Regions from separate parts of the Ciceribacter azotifigens genome, predicted to be linked through region 1. Evidence: predicted binding sites of a transcription regulator. Region 1 holds the regulator's gene; the other holds the start of a gene.
What was found. Region 1 encodes LexA, which represses DNA repair genes until DNA is damaged. Its sites were predicted from a motif close to TGTTCNNNNTGTGTTCNG; they were not measured.
Positions count from the first base shown of each region.

Region 2: ACM6UT_RS22300 (ImuA family protein) is a predicted target of LexA. The motif match lies at 3,087-3,104, and genes of this name have one in related genera.

Region 1 is NZ_JBLQTA010000008.1:110,809-126,148, forward strand. Features, by position in the region: gene lpdA (dihydrolipoyl dehydrogenase) at 1-305, opposite strand, end outside; gene ACM6UT_RS13400 (YdcH family protein) at 383-622, opposite strand; gene ACM6UT_RS13405 (SGNH/GDSL hydrolase family protein) at 714-1,352, opposite strand; gene ACM6UT_RS13410 (pyruvate dehydrogenase complex dihydrolipoamide acetyltransferase) at 1,371-2,693, opposite strand; gene ACM6UT_RS13415 (pyruvate dehydrogenase complex E1 component subunit beta) at 2,709-4,100, opposite strand; gene pdhA (pyruvate dehydrogenase (acetyl-transferring) E1 component subunit alpha) at 4,118-5,167, opposite strand; gene ACM6UT_RS13425 (FtsB family cell division protein) at 5,312-5,632, opposite strand; gene eno (phosphopyruvate hydratase) at 5,779-7,053, opposite strand; gene kdsA (3-deoxy-8-phosphooctulonate synthase) at 7,226-8,074, opposite strand; gene ACM6UT_RS13440 (VOC family protein) at 8,074-8,970, opposite strand; gene lexA (transcriptional repressor LexA) at 9,186-9,899, shown strand; gene ACM6UT_RS13450 (ComEC/Rec2 family competence protein) at 9,880-12,372, opposite strand; gene gltA (citrate synthase) at 12,651-13,940, shown strand; gene ACM6UT_RS13460 (cation-translocating P-type ATPase) at 14,002-15,340, opposite strand, start outside.
Region 2 is NZ_JBLQTA010000026.1:6,267-21,606, reverse strand. Features, by position in the region: partial or broken gene ACM6UT_RS22310 (PHP domain-containing protein) at 1-657, opposite strand, end outside; gene ACM6UT_RS22305 (Y-family DNA polymerase) at 654-2,174, opposite strand; gene ACM6UT_RS22300 (ImuA family protein) at 2,125-3,069, opposite strand; gene ACM6UT_RS22295 (metallopeptidase family protein) at 3,226-3,666, shown strand; gene ACM6UT_RS22290 (DUF1737 domain-containing protein) at 3,715-3,921, opposite strand; gene ACM6UT_RS22285 (HpcH/HpaI aldolase/citrate lyase family protein) at 3,918-4,835, opposite strand; gene ACM6UT_RS22280 (hypothetical protein) at 4,944-5,171, shown strand; gene leuD (3-isopropylmalate dehydratase small subunit) at 5,324-5,929, shown strand; gene leuB (3-isopropylmalate dehydrogenase) at 6,076-7,188, shown strand; gene ACM6UT_RS22265 (phosphatase PAP2 family protein) at 7,606-8,124, shown strand; gene ACM6UT_RS22260 (RNA polymerase factor sigma-32) at 8,364-9,239, shown strand; gene ACM6UT_RS22255 (M48 family metalloprotease) at 9,262-10,764, opposite strand; gene ACM6UT_RS22250 (thiamine ABC transporter ATP-binding protein) at 11,057-11,773, opposite strand; gene thiP (thiamine/thiamine pyrophosphate ABC transporter permease ThiP) at 11,757-13,400, opposite strand; gene thiB (thiamine ABC transporter substrate binding subunit) at 13,405-14,373, opposite strand; TPP riboswitch at 14,470-14,584, opposite strand; gene ACM6UT_RS22235 (ABC transporter ATP-binding protein/permease) at 14,784-15,340, shown strand, end outside.

The DNA.
Region 1 (15,340 bases):
AGGAACCCGACGCCGCCGTTCATGCGGGCGGCAATGCCGCGCGAGCGGGCGACGATCGCCTTCAGGTCGGGCGTGACGGTCCCTTCGATCTTCACGCCGTAGTCACCGGGGTGCTTGGCATAGTGGTAGATTTCGGCGGAGCGGAGCAGCGCCTTGGTCGGAATGCAGCCCCAGTTGGAGCAGATGCCGGCGAGGTGCTCGCGTTCAACGATGGCCGTCTTCAGCCCGAGCTGGGCCGCGCGGATTGCCGCAATGTAGCCGCCGGGGCCGGAACCGATAATGATGACGTCATAAGCGTTGGACACGGGCCTTCATCTCCTCTTTGTCGGGAACGGGCTCCCCGGTCGCGGGAAGCCCTTCCAAGGGACGAAGCGTCCGGCGGTCACGCCTTCGTCAGCATCCCGTAAATCTCATCCTTCAGAACCATCCGCTGTTTGCGCATCGTTTCCATCTGCGCATCGCCGACCGGCTCCACTTCCGTCTCTGCCCGGTGGATGGCGCGATTGATCTCGCGATAGTCCTCGAGCAGTTGGGCGAAATGCTCGTCGCTCACCTTGAGCTCGTGCATCTTCCCGGCAAGTTCCGGAAACTCGTCCTGGATTTCGTGCGGCGTATTCGACATTACTTCTTCTCCTCGTGAGGGGTTTACGAAGTGAGCCATATACGCTCGTCAGCCGTTCTCCTTGATCTTGGTCAAATTTCTCCGACGATGTTCACAGTCCGAGCATCATCCGCACGACGGGTTCGATCGCACGCCCGACGGCCCTGGTGTTCTCCGCGTCGAGATGGATGCCGTCGAGCGGCGTCGTCTTCGCCGCAGAGCCCGCGTCGAAGAAGCCGCAGCCGAGATCATCCGCCATGTCGCGATAAAGGCTCGCGAGCATCGCCGATTCCTCGATCGCGCCCTTGAACATCGCCGCGAACGGCGCGTTCGCCGTCTCGCAGATCGGCGGCGGCGAGACGACCAGGATCTCCGGGGCCTCGAAATCGAAGCCCCAGTCGTGGAGACGGATGAGCTTCACCAGCCGTTCCATGCCCTTGACCGCGGCGATCGCGGTGCCGGCCACGCCCCGCTTCATGTCGTTGGTGCCGAGCATGACGATGACGAGGTCGAGCGGCTTGTGGCTTTCGAGAACGCTCGGCAGCAGTTTCACGCCGTTGCGCTCCGCATCCGCCAGATGGTCGTCGTAGGCGGTCGTGCGCCCGTTCAGGCCTTCGGCGACGACCCGGACCCCGTGACCGAGCGCCTTCTGCAAGACGCTCGTCCAGCGGTCCTCATGAGCATGACGACCGAGGGCCACGGGATCATAGCCCCAGGTCAGACTGTCACCGTAGGCGAGAACCGATTTCATCGCGAACCTGCCTCCGCGTCAGACGAGCATGCCCATCGGGTTTTCGATGTAGCGCTTGAAGGCGCCGAGGAGTTCGGCCCCGAGTGCGCCGTCGACGCAGCGATGGTCGGTGGAAAGCGTGACCGTCATGACATTGGCGATCTTCATCTCGCCGTTCTTGACGACCACCCGCTCCTCTCCTGCGCCGACCGCGAGGATGGTCGCGTGCGGCGGGTTGACGACGGCTGCGAAGTGCTTGACGCCCATCATGCCCATGTTGGAGACCGCGGTCGTGCCGCCCTGGTATTCTTCGGGCTTCAGCTTGCGTTCCTTGGCGCGCTTGCCGAGGTCCTTCATCTCGTTGGATATGGCGGACAGCGACTTCAGCTCGGCACTGCGGATGATCGGCGTGATCAATCCGCCGGGAATCGCGACAGCGACACCGACATCGGCGTGCTTGTGCTTGACCATGTTGCTTTCCGTCCACGAGACGTTGGCATCCGGAACGTCGCGCAGCGAGAGCGCCAGGGCCTTGATGATCATGTCGTTGACCGACAGCTTGTAGGCCGGAGCGCCATCCTTGCGCGGCGCGGCGTCGTTGAGCTGAGCGCGCAGGGCCAGCAGGGCGCCGAGCTCGCAGTCGACCGTCACGTAGAAGTGCGGGATCGTCTGCTTGGATTCGACGAGACGCTTGGCGATCGTCTTGCGCATGCCGTCATGCGGCACGAGCTCGTAGGAACCCGGTTCGAAGAGCTTGAGCACGGCATCGTCCGACGGTGCCTTCGCAAGCGCCGGAGCAGGTGCGGCCTGCGCGGCAGCTGCGGGCGCCGGTTTGGCGACCCCACCGGCAACCGCCTTTTCGATGTCGCTCTTCACGACACGGCCATGCGGGCCGGTGCCGGAAACGGCCGAAAGGTCGATGCCCGCTTCCTTGGCGAGACGACGGGCAAGCGGCGAGGAGAAGACGCGGTCGCCGGTTGCTGTGACGGGAGCCGGCGTCGAGGCTGCCGGCGCCTTGTCGGTAACCGGAACGGCCGCCGGCGTCGCTGCCGGAGCAGCCTCGGCCTTCGGCGCAGGTGCCGCGGCAGCAACGCCTGCTGCAGCCGCGCTCACATCTTCGCCTTCGCCGGCCAGGATCGCGATCAGCGCGTTCACCTTGACGCCCTCGGTGCCGGCCGGGACGACGATCTTCGCCACGGTCCCTTCATCGACGGCTTCGACTTCCATCGTCGCCTTGTCGGTCTCGATCTCGGCGATCACGTCACCGGACTTGACCTTGTCGCCTTCCTTGACCAGCCATTTGGAAAGATTGCCCTCTTCCATCGTCGGGGAAAGGGCCGGCATGGTGATATTGATCGGCATTTCCAAGCCCTCCCGTTACTTGTAGCAGACGGTCTTGACCGCCTGGACGACCTCGCCGACGTTCGGAAGCGCGAGCTTCTCGAGGTTGGCGGCGTAGGGCATCGGCACGTCCTTGCCGGCGATGGTCAGGATCGGCGCGTCGAGATAGTCGAAGGCCTGCTGCATGACGCGCGTCGCGATCTCGGTGCCGACGGAGGACTGCGGATAGCCTTCCTCGACGGTGACCAGACGACCGGTCTTCTTCACCGACTCGACGACAGTCGGAATGTCCATCGGCCGGATGGTGCGCAGGTCGATGAGCTCGACGTCGATGCCTTCCTTCGCCAGATCCTCGGCGGCCTTGACCGCATAGGTCATGCCGATGCCGAAGGAGACGATGGTCGCATCCTTGCCGGTCTTGTGGACGCGCGCCTTGCCGATCGGCAGGACGAAATCATCGAGCTTCGGCACCTCGAACGAGTGGCCGTAGAGGATTTCGTTCTCAAGGAAGATCACCGGGTTCGGGTCGCGGATCGCGGCCTTGAGGAGGCCCTTCGCGTCGGCCGCCGAATAGGGCTGGATGACCTTGAGACCGGGGATGTGGCTGTACCAGGCGGCATAGTCCTGGCTGTGCTGGGCGGCGACGCGGGCGGCAGCGCCGTTCGGGCCGCGGAAGACGATCGGCGCACCCATCTGGCCGCCGGACATATAGAGCGTCTTGGCAGCCGAGTTGATGATCTGGTCGATCGCCTGCATGGCGAAGTTGAAGGTCATGAACTCGACGATCGGCCGCAGGCCCGCCATGGCGGCACCGACGCCGACGCCGGCAAAGCCGTGCTCGGTGATCGGCGTATCGACGACACGCTTCGGCCCGAATTCCTGCAACAGGCCTTGCGTGATCTTGTAGGCGCCCTGGTATTCGGCAACTTCTTCACCCATGACGAAGACGTCCGGATTGAGGCGCATTTCCTCGGCCATGGCCTCGCGCAACGCCTCACGCACGGTCATCGTGACCATTTCGGTGCCGGCTGGAATATCCGGATCGGCGGCGATGACGGGCTGTGCCGGAACGGGTGCAGACGCGGAACCGGTTTCGGTCGGCTTTTCAGCCTGCTCGACCTGCGGCGCGGCCGCTTGAGGTGCGGCCTCGGCCTTCGGAGCGGCGGCGAGATCGGCAGCGCTCTCGCCTTCCTGCAGGAGGATGGCGATCGGCGTGTTGACCTTGACGTTCTCGGTGCCGGCGGCGATCAGCAGCTTGCCGATCACGCCTTCGTCGACCGCTTCCACTTCCATCGTCGCCTTGTCGGTCTCGATTTCGGCGATCACGTCACCGGAGGTGACCTTGTCGCCCTCCTTCTTGAGCCATTTGGAAAGCGTGCCCTCTTCCATCGTCGGAGACAGGGCGGGCATGAGGATATTGACTGACATGGGCTAACCCTCCCCACTCACAACAGGATATCGGTGTAGAGCTCGGATACGTCCGGCTCCGGATCGGACTGGGCGAAATCGGCGCTGTCTGCGACGATGTCGCGGACGTCCTTGTCGATCGCCTTCAGCTCCTCCTCGCTCGCCCAACCCTTTTCCATGAGCCGGTTCTTCACCTGCTCGATCGGGTCGTGTTCGGAACGCATCTTCTGCACCTCGTCCTTCGAGCGGTACTTCGCCGGGTCGGACATGGAGTGACCGCGATAGCGGTAGGTCAGCATTTCAAGGATGACCGGCCCCTTGCCGGAGCGGGTATAAGCCGCAGCCTGCTCGGCCGCCGCCTTGACGGCACGGACATCCATGCCGTCGACCTGGATACCGGGGATACCGAAGGAGACGCCGCGCTGGGAGAAATCGGTCTGCGCGGAAGCGCGCGAAACCGCAGTGCCCATGGCGTAACGGTTGTTCTCGATCACATAGATCACCGGCAGCTTCCAGAGCTGCGCCATATTGAAGCTTTCGTAGACCTGGCCCTGGTTGGCAGCGCCGTCACCGAAATAGGCGACCGAGATATTGCCGTTCTCGCGGTACCTGTTGGCAAAGGCGAGACCGGTGCCGAGCGACACCTGCGCGCCGACGATGCCGTGACCGCCGTAGAAGTTCTTCTCCTTGGAGAACATGTGCATCGAGCCGCCCTTGCCCTTGGACAGCCCGCCGCGACGGCCGGTGAGTTCGGCCATGACGCCGCGTGCGCTCATGCCGCAAGCCAGCATGTGGCCATGGTCACGATAGCCTGTGATGACCTGGTCGCCATCCTTCAGCGCCATCTGGACGCCGACGACGACGGCCTCCTGGCCGATATAGAGGTGACAGAAGCCGCCGATGAAGCCCATGCCGTAGAGCTGGCCGGCCTTTTCCTCGAAGCGGCGGATGAGGAGCATTTCGCGGTAGGCGTCGAGCTCGCTCTGGCGGTCGAATTCCGCAACCAGCCCCTGAGTCAATTCTTTCTTTGCGGCAGACTTGGTCGTCGGCTTGCGACCGCTCGCAGTCGCAGGTTTTCGCGGCGCCATTCGTCCCTCCCTAGGTTTTGTCAAATTTAGATCGGCGCGAAGGATAGGCAAGAAAACGGGCGGCCGCAATGCCATAAATGCATAGCTCGCATTCACGATATGATATTGAATTATAATTACTATTGGCGATTAACCGAATTTCGGTTAATTCATTTGGTTGTTGAAAATCACAATTTCGTCGGGGCGCGACACGTTGAGCTGGTAGCGCGCCTTCTCATCGATCATGTCGCGCTCGAGCGAGCCGTCACTCAGGAATTCAACCTGCCGCTCCAGCGACTTGCGACGCGACACGAGCTCGGCCAGCTCGGCGCCGCGCTTAAATCTCAGCTTCTCGAATTCCTGCGCAGCGATCAGGCCGCGATCACCATGGATCGAATGATAACCGAAGTAGGAGAGGAATGCGACGGTCACGAGCGGAAGGACAAAACGTCCGAGTTTCCGGTTCTTGTGCTGCCTGGTCCACATCGAGCGACGCCCTGATACGCAAAACGATCTTGGATCAAACTAGCCGCGATTGCTTAATCGATCGTTGACCATAGCGGCTACGCGGAAAAAAGTTGGCCCGCGCCCCTTCCGGGACGCGGGCCGATCAGCGTCAGAAGGCTGGAACGTCAGCCGCGCAGGATCGACGAGCCGGCGTAACGGGCCTGCGGGCCCAGCATTTCCTCGATGCGGATCAGCTGGTTGTACTTGGCGAGCCGGTCGGAGCGAGCTAGCGAGCCGGTCTTGATCTGTCCGCAGTTGGTGGCAACCGCGAGGTCGGCGATCGTCGAGTCCTCGGTTTCGCCCGAACGGTGCGACATGACGGCCGTATAGCGGGCCTTGTGCGCAGTCTCGACAGCGTCGAGGGTCTCCGAGAGCGAGCCGATCTGGTTCACCTTCACGAGGATCGAGTTCGCGACGCCCATCCGGATGCCGTCGCGCAGACGCGAGGAATTGGTGACGAAGAGATCGTCGCCGACGAGCTGGCACTTCGAGCCGATCTTGTCGGTCAGAACCTTCCAGCCGTCCCAGTCGTCCTCGGCCATGCCGTCCTCGATCGAGATGATCGGGTATTTCGCGGCCAGCTCGGCGAGATATTCCGCCATGGCTTCCGGCTCAAGCGTGCGGCCCTCGCCTTCGAGCACATACTTGCCGTCCTTGAAGAACTCGGTCGAGGCGCAGTCGAGCGCCAGGTACATGTCCTCGCCGGGGCGGTAGCCTGCCTTCTCGATCGACTTCACGATGAAGTCGAGGGCGGCCGGTGCGCTTTCGAGACCCGGCGCGAAGCCGCCCTCGTCGCCGACGTTGGTGTTGTGCCCCTGGGCGGCCAGTTCCTTCTTGAGCGTATGGAAGACTTCCGAACCCATGCGCACGGCGTCGCGCATCGTTTCGGCGCCGACCGGCATGATCATGAATTCCTGGAAGTCGATCGGGTTGTCGGCATGGGCGCCGCCGTTGATGATGTTCATCATCGGGACCGGCAGTACATGGGCGTTCAGACCGCCGACATAGCGATAGAGCGGCAGGCCGGAAGCCTCGGCGGCGGCCTTGGCGACGGCGAGCGAGACGCCGAGGATGGCGTTTGCGCCGAGGCGCGACTTGTTCGGCGTGCCGTCGAGCTCGATCATCACCTTGTCGATCTGGATCTGGTTTTCCGCGTCCAGTCCGCCGACCGCGTCAAAGATCTCGGTGTTGACGGCCTCGACGGCGCGCTCGACGCCCTTGCCGAGGTAGCGGCTGCCGCCATCACGCAGTTCGACTGCCTCATGTGCGCCGGTCGAGGCGCCCGACGGAACGGCCGCGCGGCCCATGCTGCCGTCTTCGAGATAGACGTCGACCTCGACGGTCGGATTGCCGCGGCTGTCCAAAATTTCGCGGCCGATGATGTCGGTGATTGCAGTCATGAGCGCCTCCCTGGTACTGGGTGGGATTGAGGATGGCGCCTGTCTTAATCGAAGACGGGAAAAATACAATGCACGCAGTGTGACAGACGCCGAAAGGTGAAGATGAACGCAAAATGCCGGCCCATCGGGCCGGCGTTTCCAAAAGAAAAGGCCGTAATCGATACGGATCGCCTCAAGCGCCCTTGGCGACGGCGTCGAAGGCGAGCAGCTTTTCGAGAAGCCGCGGCATGTCTTTCAGCGGCACCATGTTCGGGCCGTCGGACGGGGCATTGTCCGGATCCTCATGGGTCTCGATGAAGAGACCGGCAACGCCGACGGCAACCGCGGCGCGCGCCAGCGTCTCCACGAATTCCCGCTGCCCGCCGGTCGAGCCGCCCTGCCCGCCGGGCTGCTGCACCGAGTGGGTGGCGTCGAACACCACGGGAGCGCCCATCGCCGCCATGATCGGCAGCGACCGGAAATCCGAGACCAGGGTGTTGTATCCGAAGGAAGCGCCACGCTCACACAGGAGCACGTTCGGATTGCCGCTTTCGGTGATCTTGGCGAGCACGTTCTTCATGTCCCAGGGGGCGAGGAACTGGCCCTTCTTGACGTTGATGACCCGACCGGTCTTGGCGGCAGCGACCAGAAGGTCGGTCTGGCGGCAAAGGAAGGCCGGGATCTGCAGCACGTCGACAACGGGGGCGACGGTCGCGCACTGCTCCTCGGTGTGGATGTCTGTCAGCACCGGAAAGCCGAATTCCTTCTTCAGATCGGCGAAGACTTCCATCGCCTTGTCGAGGCCGATGCCGCGCTTGCCGGAGAGCGACGTGCGGTTGGCCTTGTCGAAGGACGACTTGTAGACGAGCCCGATGCCGAGCTTGTCGCAGATTTCCTTTGTCGCGCCGGCCATCATGAAGGCGTGATCGCGGCTTTCCATCTGGCAGGGGCCGGCAATCAGCGAGAAGCGCCTGGAGTTGGAAAAGACGACCTTGGTGGCGCCTTCGCCGACGACGACTTCGGAATTGGTCGAAGTGCTCATTATTCCTCCTGGAAAACGAAATGCGCGCCCTGTCCCGCGTCACGCGGTACGATCAGGCGGCCATCTTTGCGTGCATGGCGAACGCCATTAGCAGCCAGCAAGCGTTCTGTCACGCCGAGATCCCCGGTCCGGAAGACGATCGCCGCACCGGCGAGGCCGCGTCCGGCATTTCGGGCGTCGAGCCCGAAATAGCCAGCAAGGCCGGCGGGCGTCAGCACCTCGATCTTCGCGTTCGCCGAAGGGACGACGATGCCGAAGGAATGCGCCTCGATCTCGCGCTGATGGAAGACGGTCTCCAGCATCTCCTGGAAGTCGGAGGGGTTTTCTTCGGTGAGCACAACGGCGGATATGCCCGTCACGCCGTTCTCGTGGCGTTCGAGCGCGGCACGATCCGCCGGCAGCGGATTGGCCCGCTCGCAGGAAAAGAGGAGAAAATCGGGCGCACGCAGGTCGGCGGCGAATGCAAGCCTGAACGAGGCTGTCGCCTCGGTGCCGTCCGGCAATCTGAGCGGCCGCGAGAAATGGAGGATTTCACCAGCCGACAGACCGTGCTCGAAATAGACCTCGTGGTCCGCCGTCGCACTTGTCGCGGCAACCGCTATTCCCGAAAGACCCTCGCCGTCCGGCGCGCGGAAACGGAAGGCGCGGTCGCGGGCGACGAAGACATTGCCTTTGCGCGCGGCTTCCTCGCAGGTTTCACGGCTCGCCACCGCAAGCGGCTCGAGGTAGGTCTTGTCGGCGAAGAAGACGCAGGCGTTCTCGGTGCCGAAGGGATGCAGCGCATCGGCGGCAACTGTGAAACCCAGCGCTCCGAGCCGCTCGCGTGCGGGCTTCAGCCCGTGCACCGGCAGAACGATGTGATCGACGCCGCGCGGCGTCTCCTTGGCAGTGGACATCCCGCACCCTCCTTGTCGACCGCGTCTGGTTTGCGCGATTTGCGGGCGCTTTGCAAGGCGGCTGCGGCCCCATCCCGTCGCTGTCCGCCGGACGCGAATGCACGCGAAATTCCCCCGAACGGCCAATTGCTTACCAATATTTAAGCACTTGCGGAACACATATGGAACAGATAGTGTATGTTCTGGATTTGTTTCACACGACGGGGCTCTGGACCATGCTGACGCGCAAGCAACAGGAACTGCTTCTCTTCATTCACGAGCGGATGAAGGAATCGGGCGTGCCGCCGTCTTTCGACGAGATGAAGGACGCGCTCGACCTCGCCTCGAAATCCGGTATCCACCGCCTCATCACGGCGCTCGAGGAGCGTGGCTTCATCCGCCGGCTGCCGAACCGGGCGCGAGCCCTGGAGGTCATCAAGCTGCCGGAGGCCTATTCCTCCAGCCTGCAGCCGCGGCGGGGTTTCTCGCCGAGCGTCATCGAGGGAAGCCTCGGCAAGGGACAGGCGGCGCCGGCCGCCAAACCGTCCACAGAGGAGCGATCGAATTCCGTTGCGGTTCCTGTCATGGGCCGCATCGCGGCCGGGGTACCGATCTCGGCGATCCAGCACAACACTCATGAAATCACGATCCCGGCCGAGATGCTCGGATCGGGCGAACACTATGCGCTCGAGGTCAAGGGTGATTCGATGATCGAGGCCGGTATTCTCGACGGCGATACGGTCATCATCCGCAATGCCAGCAACGCGACGCCCGGCGACATCGTGGTGGCACTCGTGGACGACGAGGAGGCAACGCTGAAACGCTTCCGCCGCCGGGGCGATTCGATCGCGCTCGAGGCTGCGAACCCGGCTTATGAGACGCGCATCTTCGGCCCTGATCGTGTGAAGATCCAGGGCAAGCTGGTCGGACTTATCCGCCGCTATCACTGACCTGTTCCGCGGGGGCGAACTCCGCGGGCTCTCGGTCGGCGAAGCTGTCGGTCCGCCAGTCGTAAAGGCGATGCCGCTGCCAGGGCCTGTCGAGGGTGGTGAATGCGGTCCGCCGGCGAATGTCCCGATCCTCATGATTTCCGAGATAGAATTCGGTCGCGCCCGTGCGCCGCAGCATTTCCGCATCGATCATCTTCGCTCCGGAGCGGCAGATGCCGAAAGGTGAACGGCGCGGCGTAATCACGAGATCGGCGACATCGCAGGCGACGCCGAGAAGTGCCGGGTCCTCGACGGTGGCGATCCGCCACCCGTCCGGCAGCCGGGCGATGCACCAGACTTTGCCCGTACAGAGAAATCGGCCGGGGGCCGCTGCGCCGAACTGCCGGCGCATCGTGTCGCGGACAGTCCTTATCTGCTCGGCCGACAGCCGGTCCGTTTCGTCCGCCCGGGTGCCGGCGACGGCGTCGTCCTCGCTGCGGAGCGGTCCGAGATGATCGGGGCGCGCAAGCGCGTGCTGCCATTGTGAGAAGAGGAAGTCCGACGGTTTGCTGCGGTTCGTCGCGATCGTCCTGCCGTCGGCGCCGGGCAGACCCGCCAGGCGTCCGTCCTCCGAGACGATGAGGTTGGCCGTCTCTTCCGGTGGCAGGAGGACCGCAAGGCCGATCGCGGCCGCAAGAACTGCCGCGCCGATCCAGCGCAGCTGCGTGTGCAGCAGAGTGAGCAACAGCAGTCCCGCGCTCGCCAGCGGCAGGAACCATGCCCCGAACCGGCCGAACGACGTCCCCTCGCTCCAGCTCGCCACCGTGGTTGCGATCACGATGACAATCTCGAGTCCCTCGCCCGCAAGAATGAGGAACGGAGCGTCGAGGCCGAATGGCATGAGCAGCATTGCCGCCAGCGCCGCCGGCATCACCACGACCGAAATGATCGGCATCGCCGCGAGGTTCGCGACGAGGCCGTAAGGTGCCATTCTATGGAAATGGGCGACCGCGAAGATTGCCGTCGCCAGTCCCCCGATCAGCGAGGTCACGAACGTGCCGGCGGCGAAGTTCCACAGGAACGAAAGGGCCTTGCGGCCCGGAAAGTCCGGCGCGTAGCGCGACGACCGCCCTGCACTCCGCCGCCAACCGTCGTAGCCGGCAATCAGCCCGGCGGTCGCAGCAAACGACATCTGAAAACTCGCGCCGAGCACCTGCGACGGGGAGATCGCAAGAATGACGATCGCCGCCAGTGCGAGGTTGCGCAGGCTGATCGCCGGACGGTCGAACAGGACGGCGACCAGCATGATCGCCGTCATCAGGAAGGCGCGGACGGCGGAGACCTGATAGCCGGAAATCATCAGGTAAAGGAAGGCAGCGACGAGTGCGGCAGCGGCAGCGATCTTCTTTACCGGCCGAGACTGGGCGATCGCCGGCGAGAGGCTAAGCAGCTTGCGAAGGCCGACAAAGAAAATGCCAGCGGCGAGCGCCATGTTGAGGCCGGAGATCGCGGTGATGTGCGCCAGCCCCGAAAGCCGCAGCGCCTCCGTCGTCGCCTCCGACATCGATCGCCGGTCGCCGGTGACGATGGAGGCGGCAAAACCGCCGGCATCGCCCGGAACCGTTCTCCTGATTCGCTGCGTGATGCCGTCACGGACAACAAGGAGCGTCTGTTCGGCGGCCTCCCACCATGCGCCGGTTCCGCTCTCCGGGAGGCTGTCAATGCGCACCGGAGCCGCGAGAAAGTAGCCGACGGCGCCGATCCCGCCGAAGTAGCCGGGGAACGAAAAGTCGTCGAGACCCGGCAAGGCCGGCCCGGAAGGAGGCGAGAGCCGTGCTTTCCCACGCAGCACCTCGCCGAGTGCGAAAGGCTCGTGTCGGGCGCGGGTCGTGAGCACGACCTCTTCCGGTGCGCGTCTGATCTGCGGTTCTGCCGTCGCCTCTACGCGGACGAGATAGCGCCACTCGCCGGCCGCCCCCGCTTCCCGCCGGAGCACCCTTCCCGTCACCTGCGTCGTGACGGGCGTGTCGAGAATGACCGTCTGCATTCTGCGAGTCTCAAATTCGGCGAGCAGCATCCCGGCGGCACAGAGCGCCAGCGCCGACCACGTCCGATACGCCACGGGTCTGCCGAAGCGCGAGAGCACCGCGAAGAGGGCGGAGACCAACAACAGGAGCGCCGGCGCTGAGATCGGCAGGGTCTGCGGCAGGGCAAACCAGATAGCGGCTCCTGCACCCAGCGCGACGGGCACGAAAAGGAAGACATGCCCGAACGCCGCCTCGCGGCCAATCGCCGCGTCTGCCGACCGCGCTACCATCGCGGTCAAACGGGAAACGCGCGAAACAAGGCTTTCCCGGCCCGTCGCCTCGCGGACGACGAGTGCTCCAGCCGGACGCGGCTCCGCGATAGCCATCGCGTCAAAGGGGATGGCAACGGCGAATGCCGGCCCTTCCCCTACCCCGGTCCTGGCGCGGTCTTCCGCGATCTCTCCCAAGACGACCCCAGCCCCGATCGGAGGACCGGACGCCGGCGCTACGGCATCCGCCTCACCGGCAGACTGTAGCAATCAGTGCGCGCGGAAGGAAGCCTGAAACACCTCATGATAGCGCCGAGATAAGCATCGGAAATAACGATATGTTGCTGGCATTTCGCGTCGCACAATTTGCCCTTTGGCTAGCTTGGCATTAACGTCGGGATCATATAGCTAACTCGGGACGCTCAACCTGCGACGCCTTCTTGAAGGCGCCGGACCGCCAATTTCGGAGGATTAGCATGACGGAAAAAAGCGCAGCACTGGCACTTGGCGACAAGAAGGTCGACCTTCCGGTGAAGGAAGGAACCATCGGGCCAAATGTCATCGACATCGGGGCCCTCTACAAGCATACCGGCTCCTTCACCTACGATCCGGGCTTCACCTCGACTGCGTCCTGCGAATCCAAGATCACCTATATCGATGGCGACGAGGGCGTATTGCTGCACCGCGGCTATCCGATCGAGCAACTCGCCGAGAAGGGCGACTTCCTGGAAGTCTGCTACCTGCTTCTCTACGGCGACCTGCCGACCGCCGCACAGAAGAAAGACTTCGACTACCGCGTCACGCACCACACCATGGTGCATGAACAGATGAGCAAGTTCTTCTCCGGCTATCGCCGCGACGCCCACCCGATGGCCGTCATGGTCGGCACTGTCGGCGCGCTGTCGGCCTTCTACCACGACTCGACGGACATCACCGATCCGCACCAGCGCATGGTCGCTTCGCTGCGCATGATCGCCAAGATGCCGACGATCGCCGCCATGGCCTACAAATACCATGTCGGGCAGCCCTTCGTTTACCCGAAGAACAATCTCGACTACGCAGCGAACTTCCTGCACATGTGCTTTGCCGTTCCTTGCGACGAGTACAAGGTCGACCCGGTGCTTGCCCGCGCCATGGACCGCATCTTCATCCTGCATGCCGATCACGAGCAGAACGCCTCGACGTCGACCGTTCGCCTCGCCGGCTCGTCGGGCGCCAACCCGTTCGCCTGCATCGCAGCCGGCATCGCCTGCCTCTGGGGTCCGGCCCACGGCGGCGCCAACGAAGCGGCGCTCAACATGCTGCAGGAAATCGGCTCTGTTGACCGCATTCCGGAATTCATCGCCCGCGCCAAGGACAAGAACGATCCGTTCCGTCTGATGGGCTTCGGTCATCGCGTCTACAAGAACTACGACCCGCGCGCGAAGATCATGCAGAAGACCATGTACGAGGTCCTCGAAGCGACCGGTCATGCCGACGATCCGCTGATGAAGGTGGCGCTCGAACTCGAGAAGATCGCCCTCAACGATCCCTACTTCATCGAGAAGAAGCTCTATCCGAACGTGGACTTCTACTCCGGCATCACGCTGCGTGCGCTCGGCTTCCCCACCACGATGTTCACCGTTCTCTTCGCGCTCGCCCGCACCGTCGGCTGGATCGCCCAGTGGAACGAGATGATCGAGGATCCGCAGCAGCGCATCGGCCGTCCGCGCCAGCTCTACACCGGCGCGCCGAAGCGCGACTACGTGCCCGTATCGCAACGCTGACAGCGCTCGCGCGGCAGAAAATCAGGGCTCGGCAGATGATGATCTGCCGGGCCTTTTCTCGTCACGTCGTCCGGCCGTCGTCGATACGGGTCCTCGCCTCCCGGCGGCGCAACAGCCATTTGTCGATTTCGCTGACCACGAGAACCGATGCGGCGGCGAGCAGCAGCAACAGCCACTGCTCCAGCGAAATCGGCGCGATTTGCAGGAGATCGTTCACCCCCGGCAGGTACATCGCGCCGATGTGCAGGGCCTGGGAGCCCAGGACTCCGAGCAGCAGGAACGGGTTCGAGACGTGCGACTGCTGGAAGACCGAGCGGCGCTCCGAGCGGCTGTTGATGCACTGGAAGTTTTCGAAGAGCACGAAAAGCAGCAGCAGCAGGTTGCTGGCGGCGAATTGCGACAGACCGGATGTCGTCGCCCAATAGAAGAAGGCAAAGCCGCCTCCGCCCATGGCCAGGGTGGCGAGGGCAATGCGCCGTAGCATCAGCCGGTCGAAGATCGGCTCCCCGGGACGGCGCACCGGCGAGCGCAATTCGTCGCCTTCCGCAGGTTCGGTCACGAGCGCCACGTCCTGCACGCCGTTGGTGACGAGATTGAGCCAGAGCAGTTGCACGGCCGTCATCGGCATCGGTGCGCCGAGCACCATCGCAAGCAGGAAGAGCAGGACCTCGGCGGCACCCGTCGAGATCTGCATGAAGATCACCTTGCGGATGTTGTTGTAGGCGACACGTCCCTCCCGTATCCCGGCGACGATCGAGGCAAAATTGTCGTCGGTCAGGATGATGTCGGCGCTCTCCTTCGCGACCTCGGTTCCGCCGTGACCCATTGCCACTCCTACGTGAGCGTGCCTGAGCGCCGGCGCATCGTTGACGCCATCGCCGGTCACGGCGACATAGTGGCCGTTGCGGGCGAGCGACCGGATGATCGCGAGCTTCTGGTCCGGCTTCACGCGCGCGAAGACGCGTCCGTGCCGAGTGATTTCGTCGAGCGCGTCCCCGCCGGCGGCGACGGCATCGGCGATCTGGTCGCCAGTCACCACGTCCGCCTCGTCAAACCGCATTCCTGCCTTGCGGGCGATCACGCTCGCCGTGGTCGGATCGTCGCCGGTCACGACGGCAACCCCGATGCCGGCCTGCCGGCAGGCGTCGAGCGCGGCCGGCACTTCCGGGCGGATCGGATCCTGCATCCCGACGAGGCCGAGAAAATTGAGATCGATCAGCAGATGTCCGCCGTAGTCGCCGTCTTCGGAACCGCCGATCTCGCCAGAGGCGAAGGCAAGTACCCTCAGGCCTTCACGCGCCATCTCCTCGATCTGGCCGCGCACGTGGGCGCGATCGATCGGAACGGCCCCCTCGGCCGTCTCCATCGTCTTGCACATCGAGAGCAACAGTTCCGGCGCG
Region 2 (15,340 bases), on a different contig from region 1:
GAAACCGGCTTCGGCGATGGGGACATGGGTACGGATAGCGGTGACGATATCAGCGAGCGGACGACGTGCCGCCTCGTGATAAAGCGGCTCGTTACTGGCGATCAGAGCAAGTCCCGCAGTCTCGGCCATAGACGCAAGTGTGGCAAAGGTAACTCGATCGAGACCGTCATAACGCGGAACAAGCGCCAGGTATGCCCGATTGCCGAACCGGGAGACCAAGCGCCGAAGCAACCCAGGCAAATCCCTGTCGTCCATGGCATGTTCCGTCTTCGACACCACCGCAATGAGCAAATCCTCCCCCCATTCGATCAGATCCTCCTCATGGAGAATGCAGACGCCTTTTTCTCCCTTGAGATTACCGGCACTGAGGAGCCGACAGAGATTTCCCCATCCGCGGCGATTCTGCGGATAGGCAAGGATATCCGGCGTGCCGTCGGCGAAGACTAGCCGTGCCCCCGGCTGGAACCGGAATCCCATTTCCTTGGCTTGGGCATGCACGCGCACCACCCCGGCAACGGTGTTTCGATCCGCAACACCGAGGCCTGGAAGGCATAGCTGGCTGGCCGCCTCGACGAGTTCCTCCGGATGAGACGCTCCTTCCAGAAAGGAAAAATTCGTTCGCGTTCCGATCTCGAAAAAGGCGGGTGCGGCCGTCATGCAAAAACTCCGTGCATGAACCAGCGTGGCATCTCGGCATTCGAGACATAGGCCCCCTCACGAAACAACCAGTAGCGATGACCCTCGTCGTCCTCGACCTGGAAATAGTTCCGGGCGGGAGCCTCTTCACCATCGATCCACCATTCCATGGCGAGTTTCTCCGGACTTTCGGCACGCCGGACCCGATGAAGACATCGCCGCCAACGGAAACTCATGGGAGGCCCTTCCGGAGCCTCGGCCGTCGCCTCTATGATTTCCGGAACCTTCAGAAGACGGATCGGCCGCCTCGCCTTGACAGGCCAGTCCGTCCCAGCCTTCTTCTGCTCAATGTCCGGGGAGACGATCCCCTTGAGATCGGTGACCGGCAGAAGAAGCGATGCTCGTTCCGGCACATGGCTTTCCTGCAAGACAGGCCACACGAGACAATTCGGACCAAAACGGGCGACCGCCTGATCGACAAAAGTTGCCAATGCGGTTTCGACTGGAGCACTACCGACAAAATCCGACTGCAAGCGGTGGAGCGTCTCTGCCTGCAGCACATTGAGCCGCAGGATCTCGAAACCATAACCTGCATCCAGATCGTCATGCAGGGCGACAAGGCGCTCGGAAAAGAGGCAGGAAATGCCTGTCGGATCGCGCAGAGGGACGGAACTGCCCACACCAATTCGGAAGACCCTTCCATCGACCCTGAAAAGAAGCAATTCGAAGCGGCGACCACCCTGACAACGTGCCTCGAGTTCCGATTTCAGCGTTACAGCCATCCGTTGGACGAGTTGAAGGATGGCTTCCTCACACTGAAGGGGCTCGGCAAGACGCCGCTCGACGGAGAGATCCGCAACTGGACGGCGCGGCGAGATCGGCTCATCCTCCCGGCCGAGCATCTGGTCAAGCCGCAGCAATGGCAAGGGACCGAACCGGCGAGCAAGCGGTGCCCGTGGAGCCGCAAGCAGATCCCCGACCCGCTTGAGCCCCGTCTTTCGAAGCGCCAGTACCGTCTCCTCCGGCAACCGGCATGCGGCCACCGGAAAGGAGGCCGGGACAGATTTGGCGTGCCCTTCGGCGACAGTGCCATTGCCGCCAAAGCGCGCCATTGCCCAGGACAACCCGGGCGTGGAGGAAATCGCTCCGCGAGCATCAAGCCCCATCTCGAACAGGCGCTTTAGAATATCTCCAAGCAACAATTCTTCGCCGCCCAAGAGATGGGAACAGCCGGTAATGTCGAGAAAAAGGCCGTCCCCGCCCTCGATGGCGACCAGCGGCGTATAGCGATCACACCAGTCGGCAATTCCTTCCAGAAATCGGCGCTCAGCGGCCTCATCTGCGATAACGGCATCAAGAGCAGGACAAATCGCCCGCGCTTCCGCCAGACCCTGACCGGGTTTCAGCCCGATGGCGGCGCCAATCTCGTCGACAGCCGTCAGTCGCATGGCATTTTTCATCCGCCCTGTGCAAACGAGAGGTGGATGATCAGGACGCCCTGTCGAACGCCACGCCCCTCCCCAGTAGCGACGTGCGATTCTGTCCGTCGGCAGATGGGGAAAGAACAGCGCCAGAATTCGTCTGTTTGTTGCCTGCTGAAACAGGGAGGAGGGTGGTGAGGGAAAACAGACAGTCATAGGGGTTCCACTCCAGATGGATATCGACAGGTGCCGGAAGCCGGCTCTTTTCCAAAGTGACCTGGAAAACGGGGTTGGCTATGCTGCCGCCGAGTACGGAACCATCGGTAAGACGACGGGATTGCGCCGATGACGGGCGGATGCGAACGCGAAAGACGGCACTGCCGGCCTCTTCTTCCCCTCCCTGCCGTAACAACAGCAAGGGCCGGCCAGTGGAACGCGCCTTGAGACTGAGGCGGCGGCTTTCCGTCAGGCCGAAACGACGAGGATTGCCGCAAACTTCCAAAATGACGGCACAGAAGACGCCACTTGCAAGACCTGCCTCCGCAAGCCAGAGCCCATCTTCGATCCGCCTTGGTCTGGCATACAGGAGATGCCGCGGATCAAGTCCGTAATCCTGAAGACCGGCAGCATGGGGCAGCCCCACCTCCCTGGCCACGGTCTCATCACCAATCCAGAGAATGCGGGCCGGCCCTGCGCCGGAAGAGGAATGCACCAGAAGACGAGCGGAAAGCGCCAGCATGAAACCGCTTGCCGCTCCGGCATTTCCCAGCCGATCGCTGCGAATTTCGGTCACGGCATCAAGGGGAAGTCCGCCTTCCATGGGTTCATCCATTGCCTGAAGACCGAACGGCAATATCTTCATGCCACCTCTCCCGGAGGTTCGCACTGCAAGTCCGGGCGTCTCTGTTTCCCTGCGCGCGGCATCCGGATCGACTACAGTTCGTCCCTCGATGTGAGCGATGGTCTGACGCAGGGCAAAGAGCGTCTCCCGCGCCACAGCCTTCCCAGCCATGACGTCCAACTCCGTTTTGTTCTCTATATGTTTCTATGGATTCCAGAGCTTCAGTAAAGAGTCAACCGCATTTCATAAGAATTTATTCCTTGTCCGGATTTTCCCTCGAAAAGTGCCGGCAAAGGTCCTATATGACTGGGCAGACAAGGAGTTCCGATGGCCCGGATGGATCAGACCGAAGATTGGCGTGAACGCCACGCACCGACGATCAGCACGTTTGAATCACTGGCGATCGAAGCCTATAGCCATCTGCCGGAAGAATTCCGTGCACTCACCGACAACCTGATTATCGAGATCGCCGACTTTCCGACCGACGAAGTCTTCGAGGATATGGCGCTCGAAACTCCTTTCGATCTGCTCGGCCTCTTCGAAGGCCGCGGCATTTCCGAGCGTTTCACCATGGAAACCGGCGAGATGCCGAACCGCATCATGCTCTACCGCCGTCCGATTCTCGACTATTGGGCGGAAAACGACGAAACCTTGGGCGACATCATCACCCATGTGTTGATCCACGAGATCGGACATCACTTCGGCCTGAGTGACGACGACATGGCCCGCATCGAGGAAAGCGCCGAAGACGCTGCCGCCAACGGCTGACGAAAGTCCAGTCTTCAAAGAAAAGGCCCCGATCGCGGGGCCTTTTCTTTATTGCTCGCCGAGCTTCATGCTCGGATCGTAATCCTTGCCATGCACCGTCTTCACCACCGCCTGTCCGCAGTACATCTGGTTCGTAGCGGTATTGAAAGAGAGGCTCGGTGCACCATGCAGCTCCCAGCCCTTGTTCAATGCATCGGTCACCCGGTGGCAAAACGATGCGTCATCCGGTCCCGTGAGGAATCGATAAAGTTTCATGCCGAATTGCCTTTCCTGTCCTGGATAATCCTTGCCTTGGCCAACAGCCGCTCGGCCTGATCGAGATGCAGCCGTTCGATCATCCGGCCGTTGCTGTTGACGACGTTGAGTTCGGCCGCCGCCGGAGTGGCGAAAACCTCGGCAATTGCCTGCGCCTCCGCAATCTCTTCCGCACTCGGACCGAAATGCCGGTTCGCCGGACCAATCTGTGCGGGGTGGATCAACATTTTTCCGTCGAAACCCATGGAACGCCCCTGCCGGCACTCGGCTTCGAACGCGGCAATATCGCTGAAATCATTGCTGACGCTGTCGATTACGTCCAGTCCGAAGGCCCGCGCCGCCAGAACCACCTGCATCAGCCAAGGCACAAGAAAAGCCCGACCGGACCCAGCCGGCACACCCGTCGCCTTGCGCAGATCGTTGAGGCCGACCACCAGACAGTCAAGCCGCGCCCCTTCGGTTCGGCCCATTCGCGCAATCGCGGCTGCATTGAGTACACCGAGAGGCGTTTCCATCATGGCCCATATGCGCAAGCCCTCCGGCGCGTCGGCCTCGGCCAATAGATCGGCTACCCGTTCCACGTCCTGTGGGCCGTCAACCTTCGGCAGCAACACGGCGTCGGGACGGCAAGCGAGGACCGTCGCCATATCGTCCTCGGCGAATCCGGTATCGTGACCGTTGATCCGGATGACGCATTCCTTGTCGTGCAAAGTCGACATCTCGACAAAGAAGCGCCGGAGATTCTCTCGCGCTTCCCCTTTCCTCTCCGGAGCGACCGAGTCTTCGAGGTCGAAGATCACGACGTCGCAATCGAGATCCGGAACCTTGGCGATTGCTCGCGGATTGACGGCAGGAACGCTCAAAACGGAACGGCGCAACCGGACCGAAAGACTGGCAGAGGATGAAAAGCTCATGGACGCACTTGTGCCAAGCTTTGTCGGAGCATGCAAGACGATCGAACGTCAGGAAACCTTGCAATTCGGGGATGAAAGGACCACCTTACTCGAGAAAGGACTTCGACCATGCAAAACCTTCGCACCATTGGCCTCGCTCTCGCCGGTATTTGCGTCTTCGCGGCTGCTGCCGTCTTCACGATTTCCCTTACGCTCGTCGCCGGGGCGATCCTGACCGTTTCTCTCGCCGTGCGCGTGCTTTCGATGCGAGCGAAACCGGCCCCCCTCCACGCCAAGGCCAAAAGCCGCGAGATGCATGTGTGGAATGACGGACGCGGCACCATCATCGATCTCTGATCCGCTGACCCGTATATACCGTCTCGGCCAGACGCAATCATCAGCGATGATGACGGCGTAGGCTATAGACGTGAGATTCTCCTTCAATTTCTCTCGGTTTTCCTCTATTGGCAGGAAACCCGCAGGAACGTTGAAGATCACAGGCAGGAATGATGGAAAAGTTCGTTAAGCTCACCGGCGTCGCCGCACCGCTTCCGGTCGTCAATATCGACACCGACATGATCATCCCGAAGGATTATCTGAAGACAATCAAGCGCACTGGTCTCGGCAAAGGACTTTTCGCGGAAGCCCGTTACAAAGAAGACGGCTCCGAGAACGCGGACTTCGTCCTCAACAAGCCCGCCTATCGCAACGCGCAGATCCTGGTCGCCGGAGACAACTTCGGCTGCGGTTCATCTCGCGAGCACGCGCCCTGGGCCCTGCTCGATTTCGGCATACGCTGCGTAATCTCTACGTCGTTCGCCGACATCTTCTACAACAACTGCTTCAAGAACGGCATCCTGCCGATCGTCGTCAGCCCCGAAAACCTTGAGAAGCTGATGGACGATGCCGGCCGCGGTTCCAACGCCGTTCTGACCGTTGACCTGGAAGCCCAGGAAATCACCGGCCCCGACGGCGGAACGATCAAGTTCGACATTGATCCCTTCAAGCGTCATTGCCTGCTGAATGGGCTCGATGACATCGGCCTGACTCTCGAGAAGGCGGTGAGCATAGCGAATTTCGAAAAGACAAACGCTGTTGCTCATCCCTGGGCATAAGCTCTCTCAAGAATTTCGATGAAGGCGGCCTTACGGTCGCCTTCATCGCTTTTGGTCCAAGGCGTACCACTTGTGGTCTTGCCGCGCTTGAAATGGCGGTCTGCTGTCGATAAAACGCCGCAACTTATTTGAAGCAGGGGTTTCCCATGACAGTGCGCAAGCTTTTCCTTCTCCCTGGTGACGGCATCGGCCCCGAGGCCATGGCCGAGGTCCGCAAGATCATCGCCTACATGAACAGTGAGATGAAGGCCGGGTTCGAGACCGACGAGGGACTTGTCGGCGGATGCGCCTACGACGCACACGGCGTTGCGATCTCCGAAGGTGACATGACCAAGGCCATGTCTGCAGACGCCGTACTCTTCGGCGCCGTCGGCGGCCCGAAGTGGGACGCCGTTCCCTACGACGTCCGCCCGGAAGCCGGCCTTCTTCGCCTTCGCAAGGATCTGGAACTCTTCGCCAATCTTCGTCCGGCGATCTGCTATCCGGCACTCGCCTCGGCGTCGTCGCTGAAGCCTGAACTGGTCGAAGGACTCGATATCCTGATCGTGCGCGAGCTCACAGGCGGCGTATATTTCGGCGAACCGAAGACGATCACCGACCTCGGCAACGGTCAGAAACGCGCAATCGACACACAGGTTTACGACACCTACGAGATCGAGCGTATTGCATCCGTCGCTTTCGAGCTTGCCCGCACCCGCAAGAATGCCGTCTGCTCGATGGAAAAGCGGAACGTCATGAAGTCGGGCGTGCTCTGGAATCAGGTCGTTACCGAAGTTCACAAGGCGAAGTACCCGGACGTCAAGCTCGAGCATATGCTGGCCGACGCCGGCGGCATGCAGCTGGTGCGCAACCCGAAGCAGTTCGACGTCATTGTCACGGATAACCTCTTCGGTGACATGCTCTCCGATGTCGCGGCCATGCTGACCGGTTCCCTCGGCATGCTACCCTCGGCATCGCTCGGTGCCCCTGATGCGAAAACCGGCAAGCGCAAGGCCCTTTACGAGCCGGTTCACGGCTCCGCGCCCGACATCGCCGGAAAGGGTGTTGCAAACCCGATCGCGATGATCGCGTCGTTCGCGATGTGCCTTCGCTACTCGTTCAACATGATCAAGGAAGCCGACACCCTTGAAAGAGCGATCGCGAATGTCCTTGAAAAAGGCATCCGGACAGGCGACATCATGGCAGAAGGTTGCCGGCAGGTCGGGACCTCGGAGATGGGCGACACCATTCTCGCCGAGTTCAAGACGCTTTCCGCGTAAGAACCTAACAACCGGGCCCGCGCGGCAAGTTGTGCGGGCCTTCTGGTCGCATGGTAGACTTTACCGGGCGCTAGTACGCAACCCGGCAGTGCAAGAGGCCATAAGGCTCGAGGACGGAGTGTGGCAAAGAGCCGCCAGGTTAGAACCGTTGAGAAGAGAAACGCAGGCGCAATCGCGGTTTGGCTGAAAGCCCGCCGGGAAAGGAATACGCTTCCTGCTTCTTCGTCCTACTGGCAGATTTTTCTATTCGTCAGTGCCAACCTCGTCGTGCTTGCGTTTCTAGTCTTCGATATGCCCGCGGCGGCGACGGCCGGAAACGTACCGAGCGCGGTACGTTCGGCCAGTCGCGCCGTCACCGACATCGGCAAATCCGGGTGGATACTTTTCGGGTCCGCCTTCATCTTCTTCGCGACGTTCATGGCAGCCAGCAGAATCGGAAACGCCAGAGGGCGTTTTCAGGCGCTCTATACAAGCCAGATTGCCCTTTATGTCTTCGCAACCGTCGCCCTTTCCGGCCTCTCGGCGAATCTGATCAAGCGCGCGATCGGCCGCGCCCGGCCGATCCAGTTTGAAGAGTGGGGTGTATTCGGCTTTTCCCCCTTTGCCGGAAGTGCCCGCTTCGAGAGCTTCCCGTCGGGTCACGCAACCACCATCGGCGCGCTATTCATGGCTCTCGCGCTGCTCCTTCCACGCTACCGTGCCGTTCTTGCCATGCTCGCCGTCTGGCTCGGAATGACGCGAGTCATGGTAGGAGCTCACTATCCGAGCGATGTAACCGCTGGATTGGCGTTCGGCGCCTGGTTCTCGCTGTTGATCGCCATCGCGTTTTCACGCTACGGCATCGTCTTCAAGCCCGGTTCGAACGGGCTGCCGATGCCACGCCTTGCTCTTCCACACAACATCTGGCCGAATTTTCGCTCACGACGAGCACACTGAGGGCCCCGCTCTTCGCCTACTTTCACAAGTGCGTGAGAAGAGCGATTTTTGCTCAACGGGATGCACCGATACGGTGACGAACCCGTAAAATGGGCACGTGATGCTCCGCTTCAACTGATTCTCCTCGGATTGAGGTCGAGAAAGTTTTCTCGACCCATGGAACCCGGGCTCTGCTTACCCGTTCATCAAAGGCCGTCAGTGCTCGTGCCCCGCATGGCCATCCAGTTTTGGAGACGCAAATGAACGCCATGTCCGTTGACAGACACATTATCCGTTTTGCTATGGCTCAGCCCTATCTGGAACGCGAGGAGGAGATTGATCTCGCCAAAAGATGGAAAAATGGCCAGGACCGGGATGCACGTAATCGAATCGCCTATGCGCATATGCGCCTGGTCATTGCCATGGCGACGAAATTCCGCGGCTTCGGCCTTCCGCTTAATGATTTGATCCAGGAAGGCTATATAGGCCTCCTCGAAGCAGCCGCACGGTTTGATCCGGCGCGGGAGGTCCGCTTCTCCACCTATGCGGGATGGTGGATCCGCGCCTCGATGCAAGACTACATTCTCCGCAACTGGTCGATTGTCAGAGGCGGAACGAGTTCATCCCAGAAAGCGCTGTTCTTCAATCTCCGCAGGCTTCGTGCGAAGCTGGCCCAGACTGACAGCCACCTGACCGATCAAGCCATTCATCAGCAGATCGCCGCCACGCTTGGCGTCAGCGTGGCTGATGTCCAGTCGATGGACGCCCGTCTGGCCGGGAACGACGCCTCCCTGCAGACGCCTATCATGGGCAAGAATGGACAGGGCATCGAACAGCTCGAAATGCTGGAGAGCGAGGAACTCCCGCCCGACGAGCAAGCGCGCGGCAAGATCGACGGCGAACGCTGGTCGAAATGGCTCAAATGCGCCATGGAGCGACTGAACGATCGTGAAACCCGGATCATTCGGGCACGCCGCCTCTCTGAAGATGGTGCAACGCTCGAAGAGCTCGGCGTCGAACTCGGCATTTCCAAGGAAAGGGTGCGCCAGATCGAAACTCGCGCAATGGAAAAGCTGAAGACGGCCCTGAGCAGTTGTGGCCCCACCACCGGCGAGCTTCGCGAACTTGCCACATGACAAGTCGCGGCTCGGCCGCACGTCACTCCGAGATGATCTTAACCCGGCTTCCGGGCGCGAGCGTCGCCCCCGTATTGAGTGCGTTGATCAACTTGAACAATTCGAGCTTCCGTTCTGTACCCATCATTCGCGCCGCAAGTGAGCCGATCGTATCGCCTTGGCCAACAGTAATGACCCGAACACGCAGCGGCTTCAGCGACGCGGCCTCCTGTCGGGTAATCCGACGGAAGCTCGACCGTAGTTTGTTCGCCGTCGGCTCCAGGTTCGGGCTGCCTTTCGGCACCGCGGTCAGAAAGCGAAAGATCTGCGGACCGATCCGGATGACAGTGACGTCGAAATCCCACCGTTCTGCGGAGGCCCTGGCAGTAGCCGCTTCGATGCCATTTACGGTAATCGCCTGAATTGTCTCGGGAAGAAGTCCTGTGACCCACCCGCTCGAAATGTAGTTGGAAAGGCTGCGGTGATCGCTGTCGGCGATCCCGTCGAAGCGGATTGCGACGTCGCCCGGGCCTGTTGCCAATACCGCTTCGACCTTGTTGTCGATCTGAAAGCCATCCGGAACGTCGAAGCGGATGCCGAGCCCTGCGTGCAGGAACGTCTGCCCGCGGACATAGCCCTCCTGCGGGCTGTCGCCATAGAGCAGGCCGTCGATTCCCTGTAGGTAATAGTCACGCCCCGTCTCGCCGTGTGTTCCCTCGGGCCCGAAGGCGCGCGCATGACGGCGGGCCAACTCCACGCGCTGCGGGGCATTTGGGTGGCTCGACAAAAAGTCGAGGCTCTGGTCCGAATAGGGGTCGACCGAGGTGAAGTGACTGTAGGCCGCCATCGAATCGAGGAAACGCGCGGCAGCATAGGGATCATACCCGGCCTCGCCCAATGTTCGCACGCCGATGACATCCGCCTGCAACTCCTGCTGGCGCGAAAACGCCGCTAGGCGGAGCTTTCCGCGCGCCAAGGCCTGCTTCCCGGCAAGGTCACTCGAAAGAACCTCCGCTACCACGCGGCTGGCGATGACCTCCGCCTCTTCACGGCGCTGGCGCTCGATCCCGTGATTGGCGGTGACATGTGCCATCTCGTGCGAGAGAACGGCTGCGACCTCCGATGCGTCGTTCGCAAGCGCAAGCAGGCCACGCGTCACGTAAAGATATCCACCGGGCAGTGCAAAGGCGTTGATTGCCGGCGAGTTGAGGATCGTGATCCGGTAGGACTGGTTCGGGTTCTCCGAAACAGCAGTCAGCGCGCCCGCAATACGCGCGACCAGTTTCTCCGTCTTCTCGTCGTGATACTCGCCGCCATAGCTTGCGACGATCCGTGGATGTTCGCGCGCGCCCATTTGGGCCCGCGGATCACCCTTTTGAACCTCTTCAACGATCTGTGGGGTGTTCGAAGGGGAGACATCCGCGACATAAGCCTGTTCGAACAGCGACTGGCACGATGACAGCAATGCAGTCAACGAAACTGCTGCGAGCAGATTCAATGCCCCCCGCACTCCCCGCGTACTCGCAAAGGGACCAAGCGCCCACATGTGTCTGTCCGTCGGAGCTGGCATTCTGCCCGGGCTACCTTCCTTCAATACGAGCGGCCGGCATCAATGACTGCCGCCCTCCACTGTCATCACCAGCTGCGTGTTCTTCGTGTCTTCGATATGCCCGAAACAACATCATTCAACCGGCAACCACAACCAGCATATAGGAAAAGGAGCCTTCTCCGGTAAGACGATACCGAGGCATGTACGCGGAAAATGCATCATCCGAGCTGCGAATGCCACTGGGACACGTCCAAATTATGGCGACGGAACCCAGATGCAACACTCAGCCTCACCCACCGAGAAACGCTCTGACGGCTTCGATATCGCGGCGCTCGAGAAACACGTTGACCGGACCGGCGAAGGAAATTCGTCCCCGGTCGACGAAGAGCACGTGCTCCGCAAGGCGCGCCACCTCGTCCGCATCGTGGGTGATAATCACCACCGTGTTGCGCGTTTCGCGATGCAGATCTTCAAGAAGATCCGCCATCGCCGATCGCAATCCCGGATCCAGGGCCGCGAAGGGCTCGTCTAGAAGCAGCACCGGTTTGCGCCGCACGAGCGCTCTTGCAAAAGCGGCACGCTGACGCTCGCCCCCTGAAAGTGTCGAAGGGCGACGGCGCTCGAAACCCTCGAGACCAACGCGCTTCAATGCCGTCGATACCATCTCCCGTTCCCTCGCTCCGAGATGGAGAGCCGGGTTGATTCCGAGCCCGACGTTCGTGAACAGATCAAGGTGAGCGAAAAGATTGTTGTCCTGAAAGACGAGCGAAACCGGCCGATCAGACGGCAGGAGGCCACGCATATCCTCTCCTTCGATCAACAGTCGACCGCGCGTCGGTGTCTCGAACCCGGCGATTAGGTTAAGCAAGGTCGACTTTCCCGAACCGGAGGGTCCGGCAACGGCAGTAATCGCTCCCTTGGGAATTCTGCAGTCGAACGAAAACTCCTGCGCTCCGAGCCGGAGTTGGACATTGTCGAGGACAACGGCATCAGATTCGTTCGGCATTCTCGGCCTCGTCCTTCCGCGGCTGGACGCCGGTGGTTCCGGCGAGGGTTAGAAGCAAGCAGATCATACCGAGAATCAGGGCGAGTCCGTCGGCGTCGTTGGTGCGGTAGTGCCCCATACGACTGTAAATCAACCACGGCAATGTCGTGATTTTCTCCGAACCGAAAAGGGCCACCGCCCCCAGATCACCGAGTGAGAGCGCCATGGCGAAGGAAAGGGCTGTCAGCAACGGCTTCTTGAGAAGCGGCCAGTCGATTAGTCGCAGCTTGGAAAATCCATGGATACCCAGGCTCAGAACCAGGCGTCCTGTTGCGGCGCGATGGATTTCCAGTGCGGGCGCCACGACCCGCATGACGAAAGGCAGGGACATCAACGCGTTGATCCCGACGACGACCACCGGTGCAAAACTGGCGATATCCCCCGTCGATCTCAAAGCCATGAACCAGCCCGTGGCGAGCACGATCGTCGGGACCAACAATACGAGAGACGACACGCCCGACAGCAATATCGAGATGCCTCTCATGGCCAGCGAAGGACGCTGCAAAAGACTGATCACCGTTTGCGCGTGGATTGTCGCCAGCGCAAGCAAGAGTGCCGATAACGCCGAGCCGAGTGCGATTGCCAGGCTTGTCGCTGCAGCCCGCAAGAATGCCGCCTCGGTCAAAAGCTTGAATAGATCGGCCCTTAGCCCCGAAACCGCGACTGAACCGAGCGGAAGAGCGAGAAACAACACGACGACGACGAGCGCGGCGCCGTCTGAAAGACGCGCCGTGAGGCTCTCGCCGTCGAACCGTCGTGATGCGCGTCCAAGAGTCTGCCCATATTCCCGCGGAGCAGGAAAAAGTGCCATCGCCACCAGGACCAGGGCCGTAACGGCGATCTGCAAGAAGGCAAGCGAGACCGCCCGTTCCGGATCGAAATCGAACCGAAGGGCTTGGTAGATCGCCACTTCGAGAGTCGTCGCGGCGGGACCTCCCCCGAGAATGAGCACAAGCGTGAAGCTGGTGGCACAAAGCATGAAGACGAGGCCGGCGATGCCGGGGATAAGCGGGCGGAGCGCAGGCCATTCGATGAAGCGGAAGATCGCCCGTGGCTTCATGCCAAGCGTCGCGCTCATCAACCAATATTCGGACGGCAAGCGCTCGAGTCCGGCAAGCATCAACCGTGCTGCAAGCGGCAGATTGAAGAAGACGTGCGCGAGCAAGATGCCACCGAGGCCATAAATGCTGACCGGCTCCGCCTTGCCAAGGAACAGCAGCCCATCGTTGAGCAGTCCCTGCCGCCCCCAGATGCCGATCAGCCCAAGAGCGCCGATCAGAACAGGAAGCCCCATCGGCACCGCCATGAGCCGGATTACCCACATGCGTCCGGGAAAACGCGTCTGGCGAGCGAGCGCTCTTGCAATCGGAATCGCCAGCATAACCGAGAGTGCCGTCGAGAGTGCCGCCTGCAACAGGGTAAAGCGCAGCACGGACAGGAGCAGTGGATCGGAGAAAAGAACTGTGAAGCCCCTGCCCCCGCGATAGCCGAGCAGCGCCAGGACGGCGACACCGACAAACGTTCCGATGGCGGCAAGACTGAACGCCCCGCCAAGGAAACCCGTCAAACGCTGCCGTCTTCCCAGCATATCGTTACTTGAGCGTCATTGCTGCGAGCCACTCGTCGATCCACGCCTTCCGGTTGGCCGCGACCTCCTCCGGCGACATCAGGAACGTCTTGGATGGATTGACCAGCTTTGCGAATGCCTCCGGCAGCGGCTCCGATGTCGGTGCGGCAGGCATCATCCAGTTGTTCGTCGGAATGGTATCCTGGAACCCTGGGCTCAGCATGAACTTGAGAAACTCGCGCGCAAGGTCCTTCTGCGGCGCATTCTTGAGCAGGCCGGCGACTTCGATCTGGATGTAATGGCCTTCGGAGAAGGCCGCGGCCTGGTAACGGTCGGTTTCCTCGGCGACCATGTGGTAAGCGGGCGACGTCGTGTAGGAGAGCACCATCGGCACCTCACCCTTGGTGAACAGGCCGTAGGCTTCCGACCAGCCCGGCGTCACAGTCAGGATGCGCCCTCTCAGCTTCTGCCAGGCGGCCGGTGCCTCATCGCCATAGATCGATTTCACCCAGAGCAATAAACCAAGTCCGGGCGTCGACGTTCGGGGGTCCTCGATCACGATCTTCTGGGAAGGATCCCCCTCCACGAGTTCCTTCATGCTCTTCGGAGGCATCTTCAACGTCTGTGTGTCGTAAACGACTGCGAAATGACCATAATCATACGGAACGAAGGTGTCGTCGGTGAAGCCGCCGGGAACCTTGACTGCCGAGGTGTCGATCCCATGCACGTCGAAAAAGCCGGTCTGTTTCGCCTCCGCGACGAGATTGGTGTCGAGCCCGAGAACGAGGTCGGCCTTGCTCGTATCGCCTTCCAGTTTCAGACGCGTCAACAGAGCAACGCCATCCGCCACGCCGACAAAATCCACACGGCATTCGCAGGTTTTCTCGAAAGCTTCCTTGACCTTCGGGCCCGGGCCCCATTCGGAAATGAAGCTCTCGTAGGTATAAATCGTCAACGTCTTGTCGGCTGCCGAGGCGGAAACGGACGACAGCATCACAATTGCCGCCGCAGCTATATGCGCGCGACCGGAAAGAACGGATATCATGGTTCGCATAGGCGCCCTCCTTCGTGTTGTTTTCCGGGAAAAGGCGTCTGTTACGCGTCTAATCCCTCCGCCGGTTCGAGCCGGATCAGGTTCCGCGGGTTGGTGTTCACCTCTCAGCCATCAGGTCGTTAAGAGCCTTTTGGCACCCCGTTAGAGCAAGGCAGGAATAGCGCGGCATCTCGTGTCACGCAAGCACACGATGGCTTGCCCGGCCGGATTGTCTCGGCGTTCAATGAGGGCAATCTGCCGGAAGCTTGCCCTTTCCGCCTTTTTCATGCCACAGCAATCAGCTTATCAACCGATCGGCAAGTGCCTGGCCTGTACCATCCGGCCATCTGGTGTGCGGAAGAGCCTGACTCATGACCAATGCAGAGCCACAAGGACGATCCGGAGCCGCCGAGCCGACCTATGAGATCGGCTTCAAGCGGCAGATTGCGATCGCGGCGGCATCCTTCTGGGAGTCGCCGGTGCGCAATCGGATCCTTCTCGTTTCGGCGGCCTTGCTGACGATCATTCTCCTCACGGCCTACGGCCAGATCCTTCTGAACCGATGGAATGCGCCTTTCTACAATTCGCTGGAACGCCGCGACCTGCCGGAATTCATCGTCCAGTTGGAGAACTTTGCATATATCGCCGGCTTCCTTCTGTTGCTCAACGTCGTGCAGACCTGGCTCAATCAGACGGCGGCGCTCTACATGCGAGAAGGTTTGTCGCGCGATATTGTCGACCAATGGCTGACCGACCGGCGAGCGTATCGGCTTTCGCTTTCAAGCCCCCTTGGTGTCAACCCGGACCAGCGGCTGCATGAAGATGCCCGCAAGCTTTCCGAAATGACCACCTCGCTGACGATCGGCCTCGTCCAGGCAACGATCTTGCTCGTCAGCTTCATCGGCGTGCTTTGGCAACTGTCGAGCGG